DNA from 4 places in the Cobetia sp. ICG0124 genome. Region 2 is predicted to be linked to each of the others. Evidence: predicted binding sites of a transcription regulator. Region 2 holds the regulator's gene; each other region holds the start of a gene.
What was found. The regulator sigma-54, encoded in region 2, starts transcription at its own class of promoters, with help from an activator protein. The targets are predictions, from matches to a motif close to TGGCACNNNNNTTGCTNT.
Positions count from the first base shown of each region.

Region 1: a site for sigma-54 is predicted at 1,932-1,949, ahead of CU110_RS15180 (P-II family nitrogen regulator). Genes of this name have one in related genera too.
Region 3: a site for sigma-54 is predicted at 1,494-1,511, ahead of glnT (type III glutamate--ammonia ligase). Genes of this name have one in related genera too.
Region 4: a site for sigma-54 is predicted at 2,363-2,380, ahead of speB (agmatinase). Genes of this name have one in related genera too.

Region 1 is NZ_CP024893.1:3,243,200-3,247,411, forward strand. It holds partial or broken gene CU110_RS15165 (YifB family Mg chelatase-like AAA ATPase) at 1-974, opposite strand, end outside; gene CU110_RS15170 (hypothetical protein) at 1,202-1,480, shown strand; gene CU110_RS15175 (accessory factor UbiK family protein) at 1,481-1,855, opposite strand; gene CU110_RS15180 (P-II family nitrogen regulator) at 2,036-2,374, shown strand; gene CU110_RS15185 (ammonium transporter) at 2,407-3,654, shown strand; gene glnK (P-II family nitrogen regulator) at 3,805-4,143, shown strand.
Region 2 is NZ_CP024893.1:2,610,622-2,614,833, reverse strand. It holds gene rapZ (RNase adapter RapZ) at 1-99, opposite strand, end outside; gene CU110_RS12270 (PTS sugar transporter subunit IIA) at 146-616, opposite strand; gene raiA (ribosome-associated translation inhibitor RaiA) at 626-934, opposite strand; gene CU110_RS12260 (RNA polymerase factor sigma-54) at 1,141-2,589, opposite strand; gene lptB (LPS export ABC transporter ATP-binding protein) at 2,741-3,481, opposite strand; gene lptA (lipopolysaccharide transport periplasmic protein LptA) at 3,478-3,981, opposite strand; gene lptC (LPS export ABC transporter periplasmic protein LptC) at 3,991-4,212, opposite strand, start outside.
Region 3 is NZ_CP024893.1:2,009,750-2,013,961, reverse strand. It holds gene CU110_RS09330 (aminomethyltransferase family protein) at 1-979, opposite strand, end outside; gene glnT (type III glutamate--ammonia ligase) at 1,666-3,000, shown strand; gene CU110_RS09320 (glutamine amidotransferase family protein) at 3,118-4,035, shown strand; gene CU110_RS09315 (protein glxC) at 4,035-4,212, shown strand, end outside.
Region 4 is NZ_CP024893.1:1,597,897-1,602,108, forward strand. It holds partial or broken gene CU110_RS07400 (YjiH family protein) at 1-1,176, opposite strand, end outside; gene speB (agmatinase) at 1,284-2,234, opposite strand; gene CU110_RS07410 (sigma 54-interacting transcriptional regulator) at 2,611-3,795, shown strand; gene CU110_RS07415 (hypothetical protein) at 4,051-4,212, shown strand, end outside.

The DNA.
Region 1 (4,212 bases), 630 kb from region 2:
ATGAGGATGCGACCGCTCTCCAGCGGCTCACGCATCACTTCCAGTACACCACGATCAAATTCCGCCAGCTCGTCCAGAAACAGCACGCCATGATGGGCCAGCGACACCTCTCCCGGACGCGGCCTGGAGCCACCCCCGACCAGCGCGACACCACTGGCGGTATGATGCGGCGCCCGGAAGGGCCGCTGGCCCCAGCGCTCCATGATCGGCATCCCGCAGACCGAGCGTACCGCCGCGACTTCCAGGGCCTCGGCTTCTCCCAGCGGCGGCAGAATGCCGGAGAGGCGACTGGCCAGCATCGTCTTGCCCGTACCCGGCGGCCCCGCGAACAGCAGGTTGTGGCCTCCCGCAGCGGCAATCTCCAGCGCACGCCGCGCCTGATGCTGGCCACGCACCTCGCTCAGGTCCGGCTCCGGGAGTCGCGCCTGAGGAGTGACGGAACAGACATGCGGCATGATCCTCTCACGCCCGAGAAGGTGCGCCACCAACTCCAGCAGATGGCCCACGGACAGCACATCCAGCTGTTCCGCCAGCGCGGCCTCATCGGCATTGCCACGCGGCACCACCAGGGTGCGCCCGGCCTTGCGACAGCAGAGCGCAGCAGGCAGCACGCCCGTAACGGAGCGAATGCTGCCATCGAGTGCCAACTCGCCCAGACACTCGATCTGCGCCACGGCCTCTTCCGGCACCTGACCGGATGCCACCAGGATGCCCAGTGCGATCGGCAGATCAAAGCGCCCACCCTCCTTGGGCAGGTCAGCCGGGGCCAGATTGAGGGTGATTCGGCGCGCTGGAAACTCGAAGCCTGCATTGAGCAATGCGCTGCGCACTCGCTCACGACTTTCCTTCACCGCCGCTTCCGGCAAGCCAACGATGGAGAGCCCCGGCAGCCCGTTGGAGAGGTGTACCTCTACCTGCACCTCCGGAGCTTCAAGACCAAGAGATGCGCGCGTGCGCAACATTGCCAATGACATGAGTCTTCCCTGCGTGATGCCGCCTCTCTGCTGCACGGCGCAATCGGAGCAGGCACCCGCCTGCCATGAGCGCGAGGGCACGTATATTTGATCGGTTGTCTCGGCCCTGCTGATACAACCGCCAAGCTGTCTCAAGGAGGCCACCCAAGGGTGGCAGAGAATCGTCCAACCCACGGAAAGGGCCAGCCATTCAGGACGACTTCGGCTTGTTTCAGGAGTAACACCCCATGCAAGACATGCTTGCCTCGCTGGCACCCATGGCGGACATCATCGGCATGCTCGGCACCTCTCTGGTGGTCGGTGCCTTCTTTCTGCTGCAGATTGGCAGACTCGATGCACGTAGCCTGACCTACAACCTCATGAATCTGAGCGGGGCGATCCTCTTGTTGATCAGCCTGTGCATCAACTTCAATCTCGCCAGCTTCGTGATCGAGGTGTTCTGGATCGTGGCATCTCTGGTGGGCCTGGTTCGCTGGTTGATGGGGTCTCGTCCACAGACGGTCTGATCAGGCGTCGCGTTGACGCTCGATCTCCTCGGCGTGGCTGGCGGCTTCCCGCTTTGCCAGCGCGGTCTCTCCCTCATCGTCCACCGCCACGGCAGGCTCGGTGGTCGACGCAGCACCCGCCACCAGTCCCTGCTTCTCCAGCAGCGCCTCAAGTGCGATGACCTGCTTCTCCAGCGACTCCACACGCCCGCGAGTCCGCGTCAGCACATCCATCATGATGTCGAAGTCCTCGCGCGACACCAGTTCCATGCGATCAAAGGCGCTGCGCATCACGCCCTGTACGGACTTCTGCAGCTCTTCCGGGCCGTGCGAGGCGTCCTGGAGGCGCTCACCGATCTGCTGGGCCATACGCCCGATGACGTCGTTCTTGAACATGCTCCACCTCAGCCATTGCAAGCCGACGGGCCCATCATGGGGACAACTAGATGAATTTAAAGATTTTTTAACCTCATGGCATACCTCGTGCGATGCACTTGTCAGGAACAGGCCACCAGCAGTGTCTGATTGGCCGCACTCAACATGACAGATCATTGCGGTAGCAAACGGGGGCAGCACATGAAACTGATCACCGCCATCATCAAACCCTTCAAGCTGGACGACGTGCGTGAAGCGCTGGCCGACAACGGCGTGCAAGGCATCACGGTCACGGAAGTGAAGGGCTTCGGGCGACAGAAGGGCCACACCGAGCTGTATCGCGGCGCCGAGTATGTCGTCGACTTCCTTCCCAAGGTCAAGATTGAAGTGGCTGTTGATGACAGCAGTGTGGAAACGGTGCTGGACGCCATCACCCAGGCAGCCAACAGCGGCAAGATCGGCGACGGCAAGCTGTTCGTCACCCCGCTGGATGACGTGATCCGTATCCGTACCGGTGAACGCGGCGCCGATGCTGTCTGAGCCCCGCGCACAATAATAAAGGAGAATCCCGCATGAACGAGATCATCGAGGTCAAGTACGCACTTGATACCTTCTATTTCCTGGTCTGTGGCGCCCTGGTGCTGTGGATGGCTGCCGGCTTTGCCATGCTGGAAGCTGGCCTGGTACGCGCCAAGAACACTACCGAGATCCTGACCAAGAACGTGGCGCTGTTCGCCATCGCCTGCACCATGTACATGGTGGTCGGTTACCACATCATGTACTCAAGCGCCGAAGGCGGCTTCCTGCCGAGCCTGGGCTTCTTGATCGGCGCCGAGAATACCGCTGAGGAAGCGCTCGCTTCCGGTGGCGACATCTACTACAGCGCGCGTTCCGACTTCTTCTTCCAGGTGGTGTTCGTGGCGACCGCCATGTCCATCGTCTCCGGTGCAGTCGCCGAGCGCATGAAGCTGTGGGCCTTCCTGGCCTTCGCCGTGGTCATGACGGGCGTCATCTACCCGGTCCAGGGCTACTGGACCTGGGGTGGCGGCTTCCTGAGCGAAGCGGGCTTCAGTGACTTCGCCGGCTCCGGCATCGTGCACATGGCAGGCGCTTCCGCCGCACTGGCTGGCGTGCTGCTGCTGGGGGCTCGCAAGGGCAAGTACGGCAAGAACGGTGAGATCAACGCCATCCCGGGCTCCAATCTGCCGCTGGCGACCCTGGGCACCTTCATCCTGTGGCTGGGATGGCTGGGCTTCAACGGCGGCTCCGAGCTGGTGCTGTCCAACATCGATGAAGCCAACGCGGTCGCTCAGGTCTTCGTCAACACCAACGCCGCTGCCTGCGGGGGTGTCATCGCTGCCCTGATCCTCGCCCGCCTGTGGTTCCGCAAGGCTGACCTGACCATGGCCCTCAACGGCGCCCTGGCTGGCCTGGTCGCCATCACCGCTGGTCCGCTGGCACCGAGTGTCGGTGCTGCCACCCTGATCGGCGCCGTCGGTGGCCTGCTGGTGGTGTTCTCCATCGTCGGCCTCGACAAGCTCAAGCTCGATGACCCGGTCGGTGCCATCTCCGTCCACGGTGTAGTCGGTCTCTGGGGCCTGATGGCAGTGCCGCTGACCAATGACGATGCCACCTTCTCCGCACAGCTGCTGGGCGCCGTGTCCATCTTCGCCTGGGTATTCATCGCAAGCTTCGTGGTCTGGCTGGTCATCAAGACCATCATGGGACTGCGCGTCAGCGAAGAGGAAGAGTACGAAGGCGTCGATCTGGCGGAATGTGGCATGGAGGCGTATCCGGAATTCACCTCCAGCCGCAAGTAATCAAGGATCGAGACTCACGCGACACCCAAAGACTCCCGCCACCTGGCGGGAGTCTTTTTTCCTGACCGGATAAGCGGTGTATGCTTGAGCAATAGGGGCTGGCGTGGCGAGCAGCAACGCCACCCGCACCATCACCCAAGGAGAGAGACGATGAAACTGGTCACTGCCATCATCAAGCCATTCAAGCTCGACGACGTACGCGAATCCCTGTCCGAGATTGGCGTCCAGGGTATCACCGTGACCGAGGTCAAGGGTTTTGGCCGCCAGAAGGGCCACACGGAGCTGTATCGGGGTGCCGAGTATGTGGTCGACTTCCTTCCCAAGGTGAAGCTCGAGGTCGCCGTGGATGACGCCATGATCGATTCCGTGATCGAGGCGATCACCAATGTCGCCAACACCGGCAAGATCGGTGACGGCAAGATCTTCGTCTCGCCGCTGGAGCAGGTCATTCGCATCCGTACCGGCGAGACCGGCAAGGACGCCGTCTAAGCCCCTGGTGCAAGCCCAAAAAACCGCAGGCCATTGGTCTGCGGTTTTTTCGTTTCAGCACGTGCCGTT
Region 2 (4,212 bases):
GGGCAGATTGTCGATGGCATAGTAGCCAATGTCTTCCAGCGCCTGGAGGGCAATCGATTTGCCGGAACCGGAGCGACCACTGATGATCACGATCTTCATGGAGTGCTCTCCCAGGGCGAGGTCAGCATGAGGTGAAAGCGGAGGTTCAGCGCGCCGGCAATTCGGCGATGGCCGAGGTCAGGGCATCGAACAATGCTCGCTGACTGTCTGCCTGGCGCAATGCTGCCCGGTTGGTGGGCGAGTTGAGCAGTTCCGCCACCTGGCCGAGCAGAGTGAGATGGGTGTCATCTGCCTCCTCGGGGACCAGCAGCACGAACAGCAGATCGATGGGTTCGCCATCGATGGCGTCAAAGTCGATGGGGTCACCGAGCTTCATGAACGCCGCGATGGGGGTCTTGCAGTGTGGACTGCGTGCATGTGGCACGGCCACGCCGTGGCCGATACCCGTCGAACCCAGTCTCTCGCGCCCGATCAGGCGCGAGAAGACTTCCTGGCTGTCCAGGCTGGGAATGTTCTGAGCAATGAAGGTGCTGAAGAATTCCAGCACCCGCTTCTTGCTCCCCCCGGGGACGCCGTAGAGCGTGCGCTCGGGGGGAAGGATCTGATCAAGTGTCATGGCAGAAGGTCAACGGGTCCCGGTGCCCTGAGAGCGAGCCTGGGACTTTTCCTTGTGTTTGACCAGCTGGCGGTCCAGCTTGTCGGCGAGCGCGTCGATGGCAGCGTACATGTTGGGGTCTTCTGCCAGGGCATGGAGGTCGGCGCCAGCGGCGTGCAGGGTGCAGGCAGCCTGTTGGCGTTCCTTCTCGATCGACAGTGTCACCTGAACATTGGTGATGTTGTCGTAATGCCGTTCGAGGCGAGCGAGCTTCTCGTTGACATAATCGCGGAGAGGATCGGTGAGTTCCACATGATGCCCGGTGATATTCACTTGCATGGACACGCTCCTTTATCCAGCGGGTTGCCTTTGAATTGTAACCCTTTTTGACTGCGAGCAAACCCTGATTGAACGCGCGGCCACGGTGTACCGAGCGTCTACCCCGACAATGCCCAAGCTTTGAACAAAGATCAACGCTGCGCTGCATCGTGGGGCAAGGCTTGTCTTCAACCCAGCGAGGGATATCAGCAGGTTCTTCATGAGCATCACGCCAAGCGCTTGCGCTCGCTGGAGGAGGGGATGCCCATGGCCTCGCGATACTTGGCGACCGTCCGGCGCGCTACCTCGATGCCATCACTGGCCAGCAGATCCACCAGGCGTGAGTCGGACAATGGCTTGCGCGCCGGTTCTTCCGAGATCAGCTTGCGAATGCGCGCGCGGATCGCGGTGCTGGAATGCGCGTCACCGTTGCCGCTGCCACCCACCTGACTCGAGAAGAAGAACTTGAGTTCGAACACGCCTCTCGGGGTGTGGATATATTTCTGGGTGGTCACCCGCGAGATGGTGGATTCGTGCATCTCGACCACTTCCGCGATGTTGGCGAGGATCAGCGGCTTCATGCCTTCTTCCCCCTGCTCGAGGAAGTCGATCTGGCGCGCCATGATCTCGCGGCCCACCTTGAGCAGGGTGTCATTGCGTGAGGACAGGCTCTTCATCAGCCAGCGGGCTTCCTGAAGATTGTCCTTGAGGAAGGTGTTGTCCGCGGACTTGTCGGCCCGCTTGATGAGGGCGGCATATTCCGGCTGGATACGCAGCTTGGGCAGCGCTTCCGGGTTGAGCTCGACCTGCCAGCCGTGACGCGTATGACGGACCAGCAGGTCCGGGATGACGTAATCACTGGCAGGCTCGCCCCAGGCGGACGCCGGGCGCGGGTCGAGCGCCCGTACCAGACGAATGACGTGATCCAGCTCATCATCATCCAGGCTCAGGCGACGCTTGAGCAGCTTGCGATCGTCATTGCCCAGTGCCTCGAGGAATTGCCGCACCAGACGGCGGGCCTGGGCCAGCAGCGGCAGATCGTCCGGCAGCAGGGCCAGCTGCAGCAGCAGACATTCGCGCAGGTCTCGAGCGAACACACCGGTGGGATCGAACTGCTGAAGGCGCAGCAGGACCTGCTCGAGTTCCGACGCCTTGAGGCCGGGCAGTCCCTGACCTCGCAGGCCATCGACCAGTTCGTCCAGGCTCATGCTCAGGTAGCCGGCCCCATCCACCGCATCGATCAGACTCTCCGCCATCTGGCGTTCACGTGCATCGAGGTCCGTCATCGCCAGCTGCCAGCGCAGGTGGTCCTGCAGGCTTTCGACACTGGTGTTGCGATCGAAGTCCGGCCCGTCCTCGCTCGAGCTTCCGCTGCCGGAACTGGTCAGGCTGCCTGCGTGATCCTGGTAGAGGTCCGACCAGTCACTGTCGAGAGGGTATTCTTCAGGAATCTCGCTGTTGGTCTCGGAGGTGGAGATCTCGCTCTTGTCCTGTGTCTCCGCGACATCCAGCGACTCGTATTCCTCGTCAAGCTCCAGCATGGGGTTTGACTCAAGCGCCTGCTGTATCTCCTGACGCAGGTCCAGCGTCGACAACTGCAGCAGCTGGATCGCTTGCTGAAGTTGCGGGGTCATGGTCAGGGAAGTGCCGAGTCGAAGCTGCAAGGTGGGTTTCATGGGGTCTGTCATTCACGGCAAAGGAACGTGCATCTACGCTATACCGTGGGTCGGGGCACTGACAAGGGGCAGTCGAGAATATTCAAGCAACTTGCATGCCATGTTGCCACCAAGGTGGTATGGACGTCATGCGTTCGAGTGAGGTGTGGCACTAGAGCTTGAACTCATGGCCCAGGTAGACATCACGCACCTGCTGGTTGGCGAGGATGGTGTCGGCGTCGCCATGCGCGATGATCTGACCATCGCCCACGATGTAGGCGGTATCGCAGATGTCGAGTGTCTCGCGCACGTTGTGGTCGGTGATCAGCACCCCGATACCGCGGTCGCGCAGCTGGCGCACGATGCTCTTGATCTCGCCCACCGAGATGGGGTCCACGCCGGCAAACGGCTCATCGAGCAGCACGAAGTCTGGCTCGGTGGCCAGTGCGCGAGCGATCTCCACGCGGCGGCGCTCCCCGCCGGAAAGGCTCATGCCGGCACTGTCACGAATATGCGTGATGCTGAACTCGTTGAGCAGCTCCTCCAGGCGTGCCTTGCGTCCGTTGCGATCCAGGTCCTTGCGCGTCTCGAGGATCGCCATGATGTTGTCGGATACCGAGAGCTTGCGGAAGATCGAGGCTTCCTGGGGCAGATAGCCGATGCCGGCGCGAGCCCGCTGATGCATGGCGGCGCCGGACAGGTCGTGGTCATCGATGGTCACGCTACCGGCATCCGAGCGCACGAGGCCGACGATCATGTAGAACGAGGTCGTCTTGCCGGCCCCGTTGGGGCCCAGCAGGCCTACGATGTCACCCTGGCGGATTTCCAGCGAGATGTCCTTGACGACCTTGCGACCCTTGTAGGCCTTGGCCAGATGACGAGCGCTGAGGGTACGTGGGCTGGCAGCAGTCATGTGCCATTGCTGGCATTGACCTGGCGCTTGTCCAGGAAGTATTCCACGTAGCCACCTTCGAAGGTGTCATCGCCTTTCTCCAGACGGGCATCGCCGACCAGTTCCACCCGACGTTCCAGCGCGTGGTAGCGAATGGTATTCGCCCAGCCCTTGACCAGTCGCTCGTCGGTATCGGGTTTCTGCTCCATGTAGGCGCGCTGGCCGGTGGCCTTGACCAGGGAAATCTCGCCGCTGTCGGCGCGACTGATGTCCACGCGCGCGGCATCCAGCTTCATGCTGCCCTGGCGCATTTCCACGCGACCGGTATAGGTGGCTGTGCCGGCCTTGTCATCCAGTGACAGTGAGTCGGCGGCAATGTTGATCGGCTGGTTGGCATCGCTGTCCAGCGCCAGTGCGGTCGGGGAAAGCGTCGTCATGCCAAGTGCCAGGCCAAGGGCCATGACACCGGGTCTGAGTGTCTGGCGCCAGACCGTCAAGGGCGTGAGAGTCGTTGAAGTCATGGGGTGCGCTCACTGATCCTGGGCCGGCGCGGCATCGAAGGTGCTGGAGACGCGGCCATCATCGTCACGGGTGGTGTCATTGCCGGTGTCGAGAGTCTCGGCTTCCCGGGCGGCATCGCTCTTGCCCTTGCCGGGTTGCAGGGTACTGCGGACGCGGCCTTCCAGCTGGGCGGAATCCTGAGAGAGGTCAGCGCTGAAGCGATCACTCTCGACGCGTTGACCATTCTGGGT
Region 3 (4,212 bases), 600 kb from region 2:
GGCGCGAGTACATGCCCTGGGTGATGACACCGACGCACTTGCCGTCGGCGTAGATCTTGTCACCGATCTGGGCGACGTCTTTCGAGTCCAACAGCACGCCATAGACCTTGACGCGCTCCTTGCCCTGCAGCGCGAAGTGTTCGCTGGCGCCACGGAATTCGGTCTTGCCCGGTGAGACGGTGAAGTCCAGGCCCAGCTCCCACAGGGTGTCGCCCACCGGCTGGTCGGGATACGGGTAGGTTTCGGAATTGTCCGCCGGGTAGAACAGCAGGTGGCTCTCGACCCGCAGCCAGTCAAGGGTGCCGAAGCTGCACGGCTTGATGCCCATGTCGGCGCCATCTTCGAGAATCTGTTCCCACAGAGAGGGAGCGTCCTTGGCCTTGCAGAAGATCTCGTAGCCCCGCTCGCCGGTGTAGCCGGTGCGCGAGATCATCACGTGGTAGCCGAACAGCTGGGTCTGCAGATGGTGGAAGTAACGCAGCTCACGGATGCCCGGCACGTGACGCTCAAGGAAATCCACCGCGACCGGCCCCTGCAGTGACATGTCATGCATGTCGTCATCGAAGGTCAGGCTGACGGCACGCCCCAGGGCACTCTTGGCCAGCATTTCATTCGCGGTGCCCGTGCCGTGCACCACGAGATAGGAGTTCGGCGCCAGGCAATAGACGATGCAGTCGTCGACGAACTTGCCGGCCTCATTCAAGACGCTGGCGTACACCGATTTGCCCGGATACAGCTTGGACATGTCCCGCGTGGTGACGTAATCCAGCACGGCCTGAGCGTGCGGGCCGTTGCAGTGGATCTTCTTGAGCCCCGAGACATCCATCAGACCGGCGCGGGTGCGGATGGTCTCGTGGTCATCGGCCGTGTCCGAGACGGCGTAATTCCAGGCAGTGCCCATGCCATTCCAGTCTTCCAGCTCCGCGCCCAGCTTGCGGTGTTGTTCGGCCAATGCCGAGATGCGCCATGAATTCGCCATGCGTCCCTTTCTCCTGTGAGTCGTGCTGCCTAGCGTAAGTGGGTGGTGCCGTAGTCCTGCTGGTGCTGGCGGAGATGGCGCGCAAGACGCGCATTCGCCGCAGGAGGTGTTGTTGTTCTGTTGCCTCTTCAGGCGCCTCTTCAGGCGCTTCACAAGGACTTGTGCCTGCTGCTTGCCTTGCCTGATCGCATGAGTGTCGATTCTTGAAAGGAAAGAAACATTCCTCATGGTTAAGCAAGGGGCTTGCCAATTCCGTCAAAGGCCATGGACACGGCAATCCTTGAGCGGGTCAGGCGCTGATTGGCAGCACGAATTCGGGCGTGAATATCAGCGCTTTGCGTCATGCTGGTGCGAAGAGGGGGCTTTGGGCACCGAAATGATGCCTATTTCGAGAAACGGGCAGGATTTCACTCAGGATCACCTGGCGTTTTATGTGGGGTAAAACGAGCTCGGAAAATAAATTCCCATGCAAAACATGAGGTTGATGAAAAGTTCTGGGCGGCAGCTGGCGAAATGGCATGCTGCATGCTTTTCTTTGAGGGAAATAAAGTTGACCAGCAGGAATCACAAAAACTCGTTTCATCCGCTATCTTGGCGTGGCGTGTCACCACAAGGGGTCAGGTTTCCCGGGGTGGCAGACAGTGTCGAGGGAGATGGAACCCGGTCCGCTCTCAGAGGAAACCCAGATGTCACCCGAAAAGGCGCAACAGTTCATCAAGGATCACGATATTCGCTACTTGCTGGCGCAGTTCGTGGATATTCATGGCGCTGCCAAGACCAAGTCCGTGCCGGCCAATTGCCTGATGGATGTGGTCGAGAAGGGCGCCGGCTTTGCCGGCTTCGCCGTCAGTGGTCTCGGCATGTCGCCGGAGGGGCCGGACTTCATGGCGCGTGGCGATCTGGACTCGCTGTGCCTGGTGCCGTGGCAGCCGGGCTATGCGCGCATGGCCTGTGATGGCTACGTCAATGGGCAACCGTTCGCCAACGACAGCCGTGTGGTACTGCTCAAGCAGCTGGAGCGCATGAAGGAGAAGGGCTGGACACTCAATAGCGGGCTGGAGCCGGAATTCTCACTGTTCCGCCGGGGGGAAGCGGGTGAGCTGTTGCCGGTGGATGAGAGCGATACCCTCGCCAAGCCCTGCTACGACTACAAGGGCCTGTCACGTTCGCGTGAATTCCTCGAGCGTCTGGTCGAATCGCTGCAGGCGGTGGACTTCGACGTCTATCAGATCGATCACGAGGACGCCAATGGCCAGTTCGAGATCAACTACACCTACAGCGATGCGCTGACCTCGGCAGACCGCTTCACCTTCGTGCGCATGGCTGCCGGCGAGATCGCCAATGACCTGGGCATGGTGTGCTCCTTCATGCCCAAGCCGCTGGCGGACCGCCCGGGCAACGGCATGCACTTCCACCTGTCCGTGTGTGATGACACCGGCCGCAATCTGTTTGGCGATGACTCCGATTCCCAGGGCATGGGCCTGTCGCCGCTGGCGTATCACTTCCTCGGCGGTCTGCTGGCGCATGCCCCGGCGCTGTGTGCCTTTGCCGCGCCGACCGTCAATTCCTACAAGCGTCTGGTCGGGGGTGGCAGCACCAGCGGCGCGACCTGGGCGCCGGTCTTCGTCGCCTACGGGGACAACAACCGCTCGGCCATGGTGCGCGTGCCCTACGGTCGCCTCGAGTTCCGCCTGCCGGACGCCGGCTGCAACCCCTATCTCGTGCACGCCGCCATCATCGCGGCGGGGCTGGATGGCGTGGCGCGCAAGCTGGACCCGGGCACGCCCCACAACATCAATCTCTACTCGCTGACCCCGAGCGAATGCGCCGAGAAGGGCATCGAGACGCTGCCGCAGAATCTGGCCCTGGCCATCGATGCGCTCGAGGCGGACAGCATTCTGCGCGAGAGCCTGGGCGAGGGGATCTGCGCCGAGTTCATGCGCCTCAAGCGCGAGGAATGGCGGGATTACAACGCGCACGTCAGTGCTTGGGAAGTCCAGCGCTACGCCGAATTCTTCTGATCTCATCCGGCGGCGCTCGCGGACCTCGCGGATCATGTCAGACGAGGGTCGCCACTGTCACCACCACGCTCAAGACACCAGGCAGGAGACGCCTCCTGCCCGTGAGAGGACATCACCATGTGTGGAATCGTAGGGCTTTATCTCAAGAACCCGGCGCTGGAATCGCGCCTGGGGGAGCTGTTCGAGCCGATGTTGATCGCGATGACCGATCGCGGCCCGGACAGCGCTGGCTTCGCCATCTATGGCGACGAATTTGACGCTGGCATCAAGCTGACGCTGCAAAGCGATGGTGTCGATGAGGATTGGGAGGCGATCGCCAAGGGCCTGGGCGAGCAGGTCGGCACGGTGGCGGACTGGTTCAGCAATGCCAGTGTCGCGGTATTCAAGATCGCCGGGGAAGAGAGCGCCGTGCGTAGCTGGCTTGCCGACAGTGCCCCGCAGATTCGCGTATTGAGCGTGGGGCAGAGCATCGAAATCCTCAAGGCAGTGGGCCTGCCGGCCCATATCGCCAGCCTCTATGGCCTCAAGGGCATGCAGGGCAGCCACATCATCGGCCATACCCGCATGGCGACCGAAAGCGCCGTGACCCTGCAGGGCAGCCACCCGTTCTCCACCGGGCGTGATCTGTGCCTGGTCCACAATGGCTCGCTGTCCAACCACAACTGGCTGCGCACCAAGCTCAAGCGTGAGGGCATCAGCTTCGAGACCGACAACGATTCCGAAGTCGCCGCTGGCTACCTGACCTGGCGTCTGGAGCAGGGCGACAGCCTGGAAGCCGCGATCACCGGCGCCCTGAAGGACCTTGATGGCTTCTTCACCTTCACCATTGGCACCCGTGATGGCTTCGCCGTGGTGCGTGACCCGATCGCCTGCAAGCCTGCCGTGATCGCCGAGACCGATGATTACGTGGCCATGGCCTCGGAATACCGCGCCCTGGCCAGTCTGCCGGGCATCAAGGATGCCCGCGTGTGGGAGCCGGAACCCGGCCGCCTGTATCTGTGGGAAAAAGACACCGCCCGTTCGGAGGCCGCGTAATGATGAAGACTCACGATCTGGCCGTTGATGGGCTGCGCGAATTGAACCAGGCCTTGCACGATGCCGACACCCTGAAGGACGCGCGTGAGTGGCGAGTGGTCAATTCCGACGGCGCCCACAACATCGCCTGCGGCATCAATGACGCTATCAGTGTCGATATCGATGGCCACGCGGGCT
Region 4 (4,212 bases), 1.0 Mb from region 2:
TTCGCTGTCGATGTCCTTGGCCAGCACCGCCGGCAGGAACATGTCGGCAAAGCCGACCAGCGTCGCCGGGGCTGCCTCTGCCGCGTGGGGAATCTGCAGCAGTTCCAGCAGCGGAATCATCGGGTAGGAGAGCCAGGTGAAGACCGGCGTGAACTCGGCCAGCATCAGCGCCACGGTCCCGATGGCGATCACCACCGGCAGCAGACCGAGGAAGATGTCCGCCACGTTGAAACCGGCCGATTTCACCAGCTTGAGCGGGCCCGGCGCATGCTCGGCGCGCGCGACGGCCATGCCGAGTGAGTAACGCAGCACGCCACAGTCGCTCTGGTTCTCTTCACTGATCTGGCAGCCGACCGGCTCGTGGTAGTCATCACGCTTGCGCGACAGCGGCGGCAGACGCGGCACGATGACGGCGGCGATCAGGCCTGCGATGACGACGGTCAGATAGAAGGGCACGAACAGGTGATTGATGTTCATGAAGCTGGTGACCAGCAACGCGAAGGCGATCGAGACCACCGAGAAGTTGGTGGCGATCACCGCCGCTTCGCGCTTGCTGTAGAAGCCCTGCTCGTACTGCTGCGTGGTGATCAGCACGCCGACGGTGCCGGAGCCCATCCACGAGGCGGTGGCATCGATGGCGCTGCGACCGGGTAGATTGAAGATGGCGCGGAACGGACGGCGCACCAGGCTGCCGATGAATTCCATGAAGCCGAAGTCGACCAGCAGCGGCAGCAGAATGGCCGCGAAGAAGAAGAAGGTCAGCAGGACAGGGGCGAGATCATTGAGCATCACGCCGCCGGTGAAGGCCGCCGTGACGGCGGCTGGCCCCCACTGGAAGTAGGTCATCAGCGCGAAGATGGCGCCGAGGGCGCGCATGGCAAACCACACCGGCGCGACATCGAACAGCTCATGTGCCGCGCCCTGACGTGCCCAGTTCGGCTTGGCGAGCTTGACGAAGCCGGTGAGGATCACCGACAGACACAGCACCGCGACGGCGATGGCGGGCAAGGCGCTGCCGAGCGTGGCCTTGAGCCAATCGGCCATCAGGCCCATGCCGATGTTGATGGTGTCGCCAACGCTGAACGGCACCAGGAAGAAGCTGACGCCGAGCAGTGACGGCACCAGGAATTTCATCAGCCCCCTGGCCGTCAGCGGCACCGGGCGGGTGGCGATCAGGTCCTTCTTCGGGGACGGTGCGTGCTCCGCCGTCGGGTCGATGCTGGTTGTCATTCGGGTCACCTTGATCTTGTTGTAATGGTCAGGCTCTGATCGGTCATTGCGACTCAGTCGCGCTGTTGCACGCCCGGCAGTACGCAGAGCATCTCGTAGAGCAGGGTCGCGCCCATCAGCGCGGTGTTGCCGCTGGTGTCGTAGGGCGGGGAGACTTCCATCAGGTCACCGCCGACGATATTGAGGCCACGTGCGCCGCGCACGATTTCCATGCCCTGGGGCATGGTCAGGCCGCCGGCTTCCACGGTGCCGGTACCGGGGGCGACGGAGGGGTCCAGTCCGTCGATGTCGAAGGTGATGTACACCGGGCGATCGCCCATCATGTCTCGCACTTCGGCCATCAGCGGGGCGAGTGACTTGAACCAGCACATCTCGGCGGTTTCCACACGGAAGCCCTGCTGACGGCACCAGTCGAAGTCATCGGCGGAGTAGCCGGTGCCACGCAGGCCGATCTGCACCACGCGGTGGCTGTCGAGCAGGCCTTCTTCCTGGGCACGACGAATCGGCGTGCCGTGGGCGATGGGCTCGCCGAACATGTGGTCATTCACGTCGGCGTGGGCATCGATGTGGATCAGACCGACCGGCCCGTGCTTCTTGGCGATGGCGCGCAGCACCGGCAGGGTGACGGTGTGGTCACCGCCCAGGGTGAGCGGCACGCAATCGTGGCTGAGCACTTCATCGTAGAATTTCTCGATGATGTCCATGCTCTTGGGCAGGTGGAAGGTGTTGATCGGCACATCGCCGATGTCCGCCACCTGCAGGCTGTCGAAGGGCGCGGCGCGGGTGGCCATGTTGTAGGGGCGCAGCATGCGCGATTCATCACGGATCTGACGCGGGCCGAGACGCGCGCCCGGACGGTTGGAGGTACCGATGTCCAGCGGAATGCCGATGAAGGCGGCATCCAGGCCTTCCGCGGTTTCCTGAGCCGGCAGGCGCATCATGGTGGCCGGGCCGCCGAAACGTGGCATGTCGTTGCCGCCCAGTGGCTGATTGAATTCGCTCATCTGTCTCTCCAGGGTCTTGAGTCGCTCGCGATACGCTGACGGCGAGCGGGGTATTGTGATGGTTCGCCTGATCGCCTGGCCGGACGGTGTCATGAAAGCCGGCGATTCTCCTTGGCGCATACCCCAGCATTGCAGTAACCATGCCAACTTTCAGTCGATTGATTTTATTGGATTTTTTAAAGAGGTGGTTGTCGAGTGATTCATTTGTGGATCACTCGTGCGCCAATACTGATTCAAAAATGGATCACTGATTCATTTGTGGATCACATTCAGGCATCATCGAGAGTGTCTTCAGCGCAGTGCGAGAAAGAACTGCTGAAAGGAACTGCTGGAAAGCCCCGCCCCGATTCACAGGCTCGACCATGAGGTGCCCGCCATGTCAGAGCTCGACCACCAGATTCTCAAGACCATCATCGACACCGCCCATGACCACTACTTCGTGGTGAGCGCGGATGGCCAGGTGATGGATGTCAGCCCCGGCGCCGCGGCGGTCTATGGCATGACGCGTGAGGCGCTGTGTGCCGCCAACGTGCATGACCTGGAAGCCAGCGGGGTGCTCAAGCCCTCCATCAGCCTGGAGGTGTTGCGCACGGGGCGAACGCTCCAGATGATGCAGCTCACCGCCACCGGGCGGCGGGTGGTGGCGCAGGCGCATCCGGTATTCGTCGAGGGCAAGCTTGAGTGCGTGGTCAGCCGCTCGATGGATCTCACCGATATCCAGCTGCTGCAGCAGGAATATGCCGTGCTCCAGCAGCGCTTCACGGATCACCTGCGCCGCAACTCGCGGGGCAGTGAGCTGGGCGGGGGGAGTGCGGGGGAAAGTGATTGGGGGGCGGTGGGGAGTGCGCGCTCGGGCGAGCAGGCCGCGCGTGAGCAGGCCGAGTGCGAGGACGCCGCGCTGGAACTGGGGGAGCTACAGGTCAAAAGCCCCGTGATGCGTGAGATAGCGCTGCTGCTCAAGCGGGTCGCGCCCACCAACGCCACGGTACTGATGCTGGGCGAATCCGGGGTCGGCAAGACGGCCTTCGCCCATCAACTGCATCGCTGGAGCCAACGCGCCGACGGCCCCTTCATCGAGGTGAACTGCGGCGCCATCCCCGAAAGCCTGTTCGAGTCCGAGATGTTCGGCTATCAAGCCGGTGCCTTCACCGGCGCGGGCAACCGTGGCAAGGCGGGCCTGATGGAACAGGCCGAAGGCGGCACCCTGTTTCTGGATGAAATCGGTGAGCTGCCGCTCGCCACCCAGACCAAGCTGCTCAAGGTGATTCAGGACGGAATGATCACCCGCCTGGGCGACACCACCACCCGCCGCGCCGACTTCCGACTGGTCGTCGCCACCAATCAAGACCTCGCCGCCCGCGTGGAGCAGGGACAATTCCGCCTCGACCTCTACTACCGCATCAATGTGCTCCCCGTCAGCCTGCCCCCGCTGCGCGAACGCCGCGAAGACATTCCCGCCCTGATAGAGCAACACCTCTCACGCCTCAATCAACGTCACGGTCGTCGCAAACTCCTCGACGCTACCTTATGGCCCATCCTCATGCGCCAGAGGCGTTACTGAAAGTTTTACCACTGCTGATACCTTACATAGTGACAACTCCCTCTCAGAGCCTACCGCTGAGGGGGCGGTAGCCATGCCAATCCCGAAACTCGGCCCCAACGAAACGCTCAAGGAAGGCTTGGCACGTATCGAAGCGCAATGGCTCCAAGAGATGGCTGCCGAGTTACCCAGTACTTATGCGATAGCGAAGAGAGCAGGGATTAGTCAGCCGTCGGTAGTAAGGAAGTTGAAGCATATGTTATTAAAATAATTACCATGTGTTCCGACCTCTACTACCGCATCAGAGTGCTCCCCGTCAGCCTGCCGCCGCTGCGCGAATGCCGCGAAGACATTCCCGCCCTGATCGAGCAACACCTCTCCCGCCTCAATCAACGTCACGGTCGCCGCAAACTCCTCGACGCCTCGTTATGGCCCATC